One region of the Nakamurella sp. GG22 genome, then DNA from elsewhere that is predicted to be linked to it. Evidence: riboswitches for the same ligand, from Rfam matches in the RefSeq annotation. Region 1 holds a riboswitch; the other holds the start of a gene.
The links. Region 1 has a riboswitch for cyclic di-AMP ahead of ACVBEQ_RS20035 (NlpC/P60 family protein). Riboswitches for the same ligand answer to the same signal wherever they lie in the genome.

Region 1 (4,113 bases):
GGCATCCCGGTCCGTTGATGCTGCCGGGCGGGGACGTCCGGCGAAGGGCCGTCGAACTCGTCCGGGAACACCGGATCGGTGCGGTCTGGTACGGAGCGGCGGCACCCCTCGGTCTGCTGACGCCGGCGCTGCGCCCCGAGGGCGTCGTCCGGACGGTGGCCAGCACGCACGGACACGAGGTCGGCTGGTCGATGGTCCCGGTGGGCAGGCAGGCACTGCGCAGGATCGGCCGGGCCAATGACGTCCTGACGTTCGTCAGCCACTACGCCCGGCGGCGGATCTCCGCCGCGCTGGGGCCCTGCGCAGCGCTGGAGTACCTGCCGCCCGGGGTCCGGGTGGACACCTTCCGGCCCGATCCCGCGGCCCGGCAGGCGGTCCGCGCCCGGTACGGTTTCGGCGCCGCGCCGCTGTTGGTCTCGGTGTCCCGGCTGGTCGCCCGCAAGGGTCACGACACCCTGATCCGCGCGCTGCCCGCCATCGCGCGACAGGTGCCCGACCTCCGGCTGCTGATCGTCGGGGACGGGCCGAACGGCGGGCGGCTCCGGAGCCTGGTGCACCGGTTGGCGCTCACCGAGCGGGTCGTCTTCGCCGGCCGGGTGCCGTGGCCCGATCTGCCCGGTCATTACACGGCCGGTGACGTCTTCGTGATGCCCTGCCGGACGCGCGGATCGGGACTGGACGTGGAGGGCCTGGGACTGGTCTTCCTGGAAGCATCAGCAAGCGGTCTGCCGGTGATCGCCGGGAGCTCGGGCGGCGCGCCGGAAACGGTCCGGCAGGGCGTGACCGGCCTGGTCGTCAACGGCCGGGACGTCGTCGCGGTGGCCGACGCGACGACGGCGCTGCTGACCGACCGGGGTCGTGCGGCCGAGTGGGGCGCCAACGGTCGCGCCTGGGTGGGCAGGGAATGGAACTGGGACCGGTCGGCGAACCGGCTGGCCACCCTTTTGTCATCGTGACCGATCCACGATCGAGCGGTGAGATCAGTCACAAGCCGTAATCGTTTCGTGCTCAATGATGACGCAGCACGCTGCACCAGAACGCTCAAGGCCCATTCGGGTATTGCCTGCTACCGACGCGGGATCGTAACCTCATCGTGACCTTGGATTGCGGATCGCCACGAGGGCGCCCCCATGGTCACTGCCTAATCGATGTTGCCGCGCTCCTGCGCGGCCTCGAACCGGGGACCCAGATTGCAGTGGGGTGAATCGCCCGCCGGCGGCCTGCGCCGACCGACGGGGGTAGGGCTACTTCCTGGCCCGAATCCGTCAGCTAACCCGGTCGGCGGCGAAGGAAGAAAGGCCCACCCTCCGTGAGGACGCACCACAGCAGGTACTCCCTGCGCGCCTTCCGCACGTCCAGCGCGATTCTGCTGTCGGCCGTCGTCCTCGGCATGGGGGCCGCGCTGCCCGCCGCCGCAGAACCGGCACCCGCAGCGCCCGCCGCACCAGCACCCGCCGCACCGGCACCCGCCGCACCGAACACCGCCGAGGAGGCCAAGCAGGCCTGGCTCGACGCCGCTCGGCGTTCGGAGGCCTACAACGAGCAGGTGCTGGCCGCCGAGGCAGCCGTCACAGCCGCCAAGAAGGACGCTGCCGCGGCCGGCGCGAAGGTGAAGGCGGCTGCGGACCGTACGGCCGGCGAACAACGCAAGGTTGCCGAGGCGGACGCGGTCGTCGCCTCTTACCAACGCAAGGTCGACTCCTTCGCGAACGCCAGCTTCCAGGGCGCGCGGCTGACGGATCTGTCCGTGCTGCTCACCGCCGCGTCGCCGGAGGACTACCTCGACCAGGCGAGCTCCCTCAGCCAGGTCGCGACAGACCAGCAGAACACGCTCACCGGTGCGCTGGCCGCCCGCACCGCGGCCGACAAGGCGCGCGCCACGGCACAGTCCGCACAGGATCAGGCCGAGCGGGCGAAGAAGGCCGCCGACAAGGCAACGACAGATGCCCAGGCGGCCAGGGTCGCACTGGACACCGGCAAGGCCAAGCTCGACAAGGAGATCGCCGGCTACCAACTCGCGTACGCCCGGCTCTCGACCGCGGACATCAGTGCCGCCGTCGCCGGTGCCGAGGCGGCGAACCTCGACGCCGCCGCGCAGACCAGGCAGGCCGAGCAGGCGGCGCAGCGCGATCGCAGTGGACTCGCCGACGACGTGGCCCCCGTCGCGACCGGGCCGGAGTTCTCCGCCTGGGCGGCCAGGCACGCACCGAGCACCCAGGCCGGTATCGCGGTCGAGGCAGCCCTGAGCAGGCAGGGCCTGCCGTATGTGTGGGCGGCCGAGGGACCGGACAGCTTCGACTGCTCGAGCCTGATGATGTGGGCATGGCGCCAGGCCGGCGTGGAGATCCCGCGCAACAGCGCGGCGCAGGCGGACGCACTGCCGGAGATCCCGCTCGACCAGCTGCAGCCCGGCGATCTGGTCACCTTCTACTCACCGGTGTCGCACGTCGGCATGTACGTCGGTGACGGCAAGGTGCTGCACGCTTCGATGCCGGGCGTGCCGATCAAGGTCGTGCCGCTCGCCGCGGCCGGCCCGAACCCGACCGGCCACAAGGTCAACCGCTGAGTCCGCTTACCCTGGCGAACTGTGCGGCTCTCGTTCGTCTCTGACATCCACGGCAACATCGACGGCCTGGCCGACGTAGCGCGCCGCTCCGAGCAGCTGGTCGTGCTGGGCGACCTGCTCGATTACGTCGATTATCACGACGCGTCGGCCGGCATCCTGGGCCGGATCTTCGGTGAACGGCGGGTGAACGAGTTCATCGCGCTAAGGCTGGCCGGCGACTTCACGGCGCTGCGCGAGCTGAATCACCGCCTGTGGGCGGGCATCCCCGACCCGGTCGGCACCTTGACCGACGTTGTCGCCACCCGGTATCGGGAGGTGCTGGACGCCGTCGGCCCCGATGCGCTGCTGACCCTGGGCAATGTCGACGTGGCTGCGGTCTGGAACGAGGTCGCCGGCAACGAGCAGCCCTACCTCGACGGCGAGGTGGTCGAGATCGCCGGTCGACGGCTCGGTTTCGTCGCCGGTGGGTCGTCGCGGCCCGGCCACCCGTTCCGCCCGCCCAGTTCGGTCTGGCAGCCGTTGATCCGCTCGGCCGAGGATTTCGCCGCCGCGGTTCGTGCGGTCGGCCCGGTCGACATCCTCTGTTCGCACGTGCCGCCCGGGCTCGCCCGGCTGCGGTACGACGTCGTGCCCGGACGGCTGGAGATGTTCGGGCCGGGGTTGCGCGAGTCCATCGAGGAGCACGGCCCGACGATGGCGGTGTTCGGTCACGTCCACCAGCCGATCGCCCGGCGCACCCGTCACCGGTTCACCGAATGCGTGAATGTGGGGCACTTCCAACGCTTTCCCCAACCGTTCGAAGTCTGGCTGAGCTGAACGTTCGCGCCGGTCACCGCGCTGCCGGGAGGTGTGCAGCCGAGCGTCAACGACGTGGGTAGCCTTCCTCCATGGCCACACCCTCCTCGCAGACACTGACCATGGCTGCCGAACCCGAAGAGATCATGGATGTGATCGCGGATTTCGAGGCGTATCCGCACTGGACGGGGGCGGTCAAGGCCGTCGAGATCACCGACCCGGGGGACGGCAAGCGCGCGAATCAGGTGCGCTTCAGCCTGGACGCCGGCCTGGTGAAGGACACCTACGAGCTGGCGTACACCTGGCCCGATGATGGGATGTCGGTCTCCTGGACCCTGGTGTCGGGACAGTTCCAGAAGTCGCAGGAAGGGTCGTACGTGCTGCGCACGACCGACCAGGGCACCGAGGTCACGTACACCCTGGCGGTCGACCTGATGCTGCCGATGGTCGGGGTGCTGCGCCGCAAGGCCGAGCGGGTCATCCTGGACACCGCGCTCAAGGAGTTGCGCAAGAGGGTCGAGGGCGGATGAGGATCGCCCTGCACACCGGCAAGGGCGGCGTCGGCAAGACCACCATCTCGGCGGCCACGGCCATCGCCTGTGCCACCGGAGGCGCGCGGACGCTGCTGCTGTCGACCGACCCGGCGCACTCGATCGCGGATGTGCTGGGCGTCCCGGTGCACGCCGACCCGACCCCGGTCCCCGGGATGCCGGGGCTGTGGGCTGCCCAGGTCGACACCCGGGGCCGCTTCG
Region 2 (4,113 bases), on a different contig from region 1:
CAGTTGGAGCACCGGCCGGCGGCCGAGCCGATCGGAGAGCTGCCCGAGCAGCGGCATCCCGGCCACATAACCCAGGAGGAACCCGGTGACGATCGGCGTCGCCCGTTCCAGCCGGTTCACCGGGATGCCGAGGTCGCGCACCATGTCGACCAGGACGCCGACCACCACATAGGCGTCCAGCGCTGCCAGCAGGACGGCTGCGCCAGCGGCGCTGATCGCGAGCCGGCGGCGGCCCGTCACCCCGGTGGGCTGATCGTGACGGGCTCGTTGAACTCGGAGAGCTGCACCGTGATGGTGGCCGGCGTGCCGCCCGCGCCGTTCACGGTGAGCTTCGCCGACGTCAGCAGCGAACCGGACATGGAGATGGTCAGGACCGCCGTCACATCGGTCGTGATGCCGGGCACCAGGCCGGCCGCGACGGCGGCCGGGACCGTCCCGCTGACCTGCCAGGCGTCACCCTCGGTGCCGGTGATGGACGCGTTTTGCACCGAGGACAGCACGGCGGCGACACCTGTCTCCGGATTCAGCAGGACGGACGGGTCGTAGATGTTGCCGGCCAGTGCGGACGGCACCTTGGCGAAGCCGCCGGTGGCGCCCTTGAGATAGAGCTCGCCGCTGACCAGCGCGAACTCGACTTCGACGAGCTGGCCGAATTGGCTGATGGTGCCCGATCCCTGGGCGTCGCCGGTGGCGGTCAACTGACCCTCGGCCTGCTGCACGGGTACCGCGGGCAGCTCCCCGTCGACGGTGAGGACGAAACGTGCGCTGGTCACCGCCGCCATCGCCGCGGCCGAGTCGGTCAGCAGGGTGTCCACGGACGGGGTGACCGCGGTGGGAGTGGCGGTGTCCGTGGTGGACGTGCAGCCGGCGACCGCCAGCAGGAGCGCCAGGCAGACGGTGATCACGATCGGTCCGCCCGCTGCCCGTTGTGCCGCCTTGGTGATCATGGTCGGGATCGTATCGGGCTCGCCACTCCTAGCCCTGTTCCGGAGAACGCCAGAGGCGCCGACCGCCGGTACGACAGCGGTCGACGCCTCTGGATGTCATCCGAGGGGTGGGATGACGGCAATGTGGTGTCTTGGTGCGGTGGTGCGGTGATGCGGTGGTGCGGCTCAGCCGAGGCGCAGGACCTGGCCCGGGAAGATCAGGTCCGCATCGGAGATGACGTCGGCGTTGGCCTTGTACAGGGCCTCCCAGCCGCCGTCGACCCCGTTGGTCGACGCGATCTTGAACAGCGTGTCGCCCTGGGCGACGGTGTAGGTGCCGTCCGCTGCGCTGGCCGGGGCAGCGGCCGGCTCGTTCGAGCTGGAGTCGCTGCTGCTCGAGTCGTCGCTGTAGCTCGCATCGCTCGAGCTCGAGTCGTCGCTGTAGGTGCCGGCGTCGCTCGACGAATCGGTCGACTCGGTGCTGCTCGAGTCGTTGCTGCTCGAGTCGTTGCTGCTCGAGTCGTTGCTGCTCGAGTCGTTGCTGCTCTCCAGCGGCGCACGGGTGCTGCGATCCGCAGCCTGCGGCGCGTCGTTGCTGGCGGGCGCGCTGCCGGCACCCGAGTTACCGCCCGGGGCCTCCTGGCCACCGGCATGGGCGCAGGCCCAGGCTCCCCAGCCCTGGCCGGCGAGGGTCTTCTCGGCAACGGCGATCTGCTGCTCGCGGCTCGCGAGGTCGGCGCGCGGGGCGTAGTCCTGGCCACCGTAGGCATCCCAGGTGGACTGCGAGAACTGCAGGCCGCCGTAGTAGCCGTTGCCGGTGTTGATGGACCAGTTGTTGGTGCTCTCGCACTGGGCAACTGCATCCCAGGTCGACTCGGGGGCGGCAGACGCCGACCCGGCGAAGCCGAGTGCTGCGGCGCCGGCGACAACGCCGACGGTGGCTCCGCGGAGCGCGTACACGCGTGCTGCGGAGGGCTTGCGGTGGCGTCCGGTGAGACGTCGGTTCATGGTGTGTGTTCCCCTAGCTGCGCCTGCGAGGTGAGCTGTCGGGTTCGGGCGCGACGCATCCGTGGTGGTGACCGGATGTGTGCAGGGGATCGCCCGTCCAGCCCCGCTGGTCAGAGTCCAGTGGGCCGGATTAACCCCAAGGGAGCCGTGGCTCCCGCAATAGTGGTTTCCCCGCTGCTGTCCAGGCCTTTCCTGTTCGTGGGTCTCCGGGACAAATAGGACAGCACTCGGCGCGAGTCCCGGAGGTTTTCGTGGTAGGACCAGTGCGATACACCGGCCGATCCAGACCATACGGACGGCTCCTGTGAAGTCCAGAGGCCGAATACCGACATAACGGAATGATAACGATCACCCATGAGCCGAGAAAAACCGCGTTTCCGCAGATTGCTTGGGGTGCACCAGGCACGCGTGGTCTGCCGTGCTCTGGACAGCAGATTTCGCCGAATTTCACCCGATCGGGGGAACGTCAGCCTGGTCTCGGGAGCTGTTGCGCGGCACGGGGTCACAGCTGATCACGCGGTCGGCCGGGCAACGACCCGGCTGACCCAAACCCATCCGCTCGGCCGTGATGCACCGGGCCGTGATGCACCGGGGCGCCACGCAGCGGGCAGTCATGCACCGGGCCGTCATCCATCGCGACGCAACCACTCGTTGCACCCCGCTCACCGAACCGGAGCCGACAACTGATGGCCACTGCCCCGCGCAGCACTGTCGACAAGCTGCTCCCCGGACTCGCCCAGTTCCGGGGCTACCAGCGCAGCTGGCTCCGCGGGGACATCGTGGCCGGCTTCACCGTCGCCGCGTACCTCATCCCGCAGGTGATGGCCTACGCCGAACTCGCCGGCCTCCCGCCCGTGGTCGGCCTGTGGTCGATCATCGGACCGCTCGCGGTGTACACGTTCCTCGGGACGTCCCGCCAGCTGTCGATCGGCCCGGAGTCGACGACCGCCCTGATGACGGCCGTCGCCCTGATGCCGATCGCCGCCGGTGATCCGGGCCGGTATGCCACCCTCGCCACCACCCTCGCGCTCGCCGTCGCGGGACTCTGTTTCCTGGCCAGGTTGGCCAGGCTCGGCTTTCTGGCCGATCTGTTGTCCAAACCGGTGCTGGTCGGGTACATGGCCGGCGTCGCGGTGATCATGATCGCCAGCCAGCTCGGCAAGATCACCGGCGTCAACGTCACCGGTGACGAGTTCATCCCGCAGATCGAATCGTTCGTCGCCGGCATCGGCGGCATCCACGGGCCGACGCTGGTGATGGGCCTGATCCTGGTGGTGATGCTGTTCGCCTTCAAGCGGCTGATCCCCACGCTTCCGGGGCCGCTGATCTGCGTGGCGCTCGCCGCAGTGGTCACCTGGGTGTTCGCCCTGCAGGAACGCGGGATCAAGGTGGTCGGCGACGTCCCCGTCGGGCTTCCGGTGCCGTCGCTGCCCAGCCTGGCCGACATGGCGATCCTGATCGTGCCCGCGCTCGGCATCACCCTCGTCGGTTACACCGACAACGTCCTCACGGCACGGGTTTTCGCGGCCCGGGCCGGGCTGGAGATCGACGCGAACCAGGAGTGGACCGCACTCGGCGCCGGCAACGCCGTCGCCTCGCTGTCGAGTGGCTTCCCGGTCAGCTGCAGCGGCAGCCGGACCGCACTGGGCGCCGCGGTGGGCAGCAAGACCCAGCTGTACTCGATGGTCATGCTGGGGTTGATCATCCTGACCCTGGTGGTCGCCGGCCCGTTGCTCGCCCTGTTCCCCAAGGCCGCGCTGGGCGCGCTGGTCATCTTTGCAGCGGTCAGCCTGATCGACGTCAAGGAGCTGCGGCGGATTGCCAAGTTCCGGCACAGCGAGCTCCTGCTGGCAGCGCTCACGACGGTCGCCGTGCTGGCGCTCGGCGTGTTGTACGGGGTGCTGGCAGCGGTTGCGCTGTCCATCCTGGATCTGCTCCGCAGGGTTGCCCGCCCGCACGACGGGATCCTCGGATACGTCCCCAAGATGGCCGGCATGCACGACGTGGACGACTACCCGCTCGCGCGTCAGGTGCCCGGGCTGGTCGTGTACCGGTACGACGCCCCACTGTGTTTCGCCAACGCGGAGGACTTCCGCCGGCGGGCGCTGGGTGCCATCGACATCGCCGGCGAGTCGGTCGACATCCACGGCCAGAGTCACGAGCCCGCCACGGTCGAGTG

Region 2: it holds a riboswitch for cyclic di-AMP, as region 1 does, so the genes downstream of both, ACVBEQ_RS15510 (transglycosylase family protein) here and ACVBEQ_RS20035 (NlpC/P60 family protein) in region 1, are expected to answer to the same signal.

What each region holds. Positions count from the first base shown of each region.
Region 1 covers NZ_JBRIIO020000022.1:33,987-38,099, reverse strand. The annotation lists gene ACVBEQ_RS20040 (glycosyltransferase family 4 protein) at 1-956, shown strand, start outside; cyclic di-AMP (ydaO/yuaA leader) riboswitch at 1,129-1,299, shown strand; gene ACVBEQ_RS20035 (NlpC/P60 family protein) at 1,310-2,566, shown strand; gene ACVBEQ_RS20030 (metallophosphoesterase family protein) at 2,588-3,382, shown strand; gene ACVBEQ_RS20025 (SRPBCC family protein) at 3,454-3,891, shown strand; gene ACVBEQ_RS20020 (ArsA family ATPase) at 3,888-4,113, shown strand, end outside.
Region 2 covers NZ_JBRIIO020000014.1:124,050-128,162, forward strand. The annotation lists gene ACVBEQ_RS15500 (MFS transporter) at 1-240, opposite strand, end outside; gene ACVBEQ_RS15505 (LppX_LprAFG lipoprotein) at 237-947, opposite strand; gene ACVBEQ_RS15510 (transglycosylase family protein) at 1,113-1,934, opposite strand; cyclic di-AMP (ydaO/yuaA leader) riboswitch at 1,941-2,132, opposite strand; gene ACVBEQ_RS15515 (SulP family inorganic anion transporter) at 2,621-4,113, shown strand, end outside.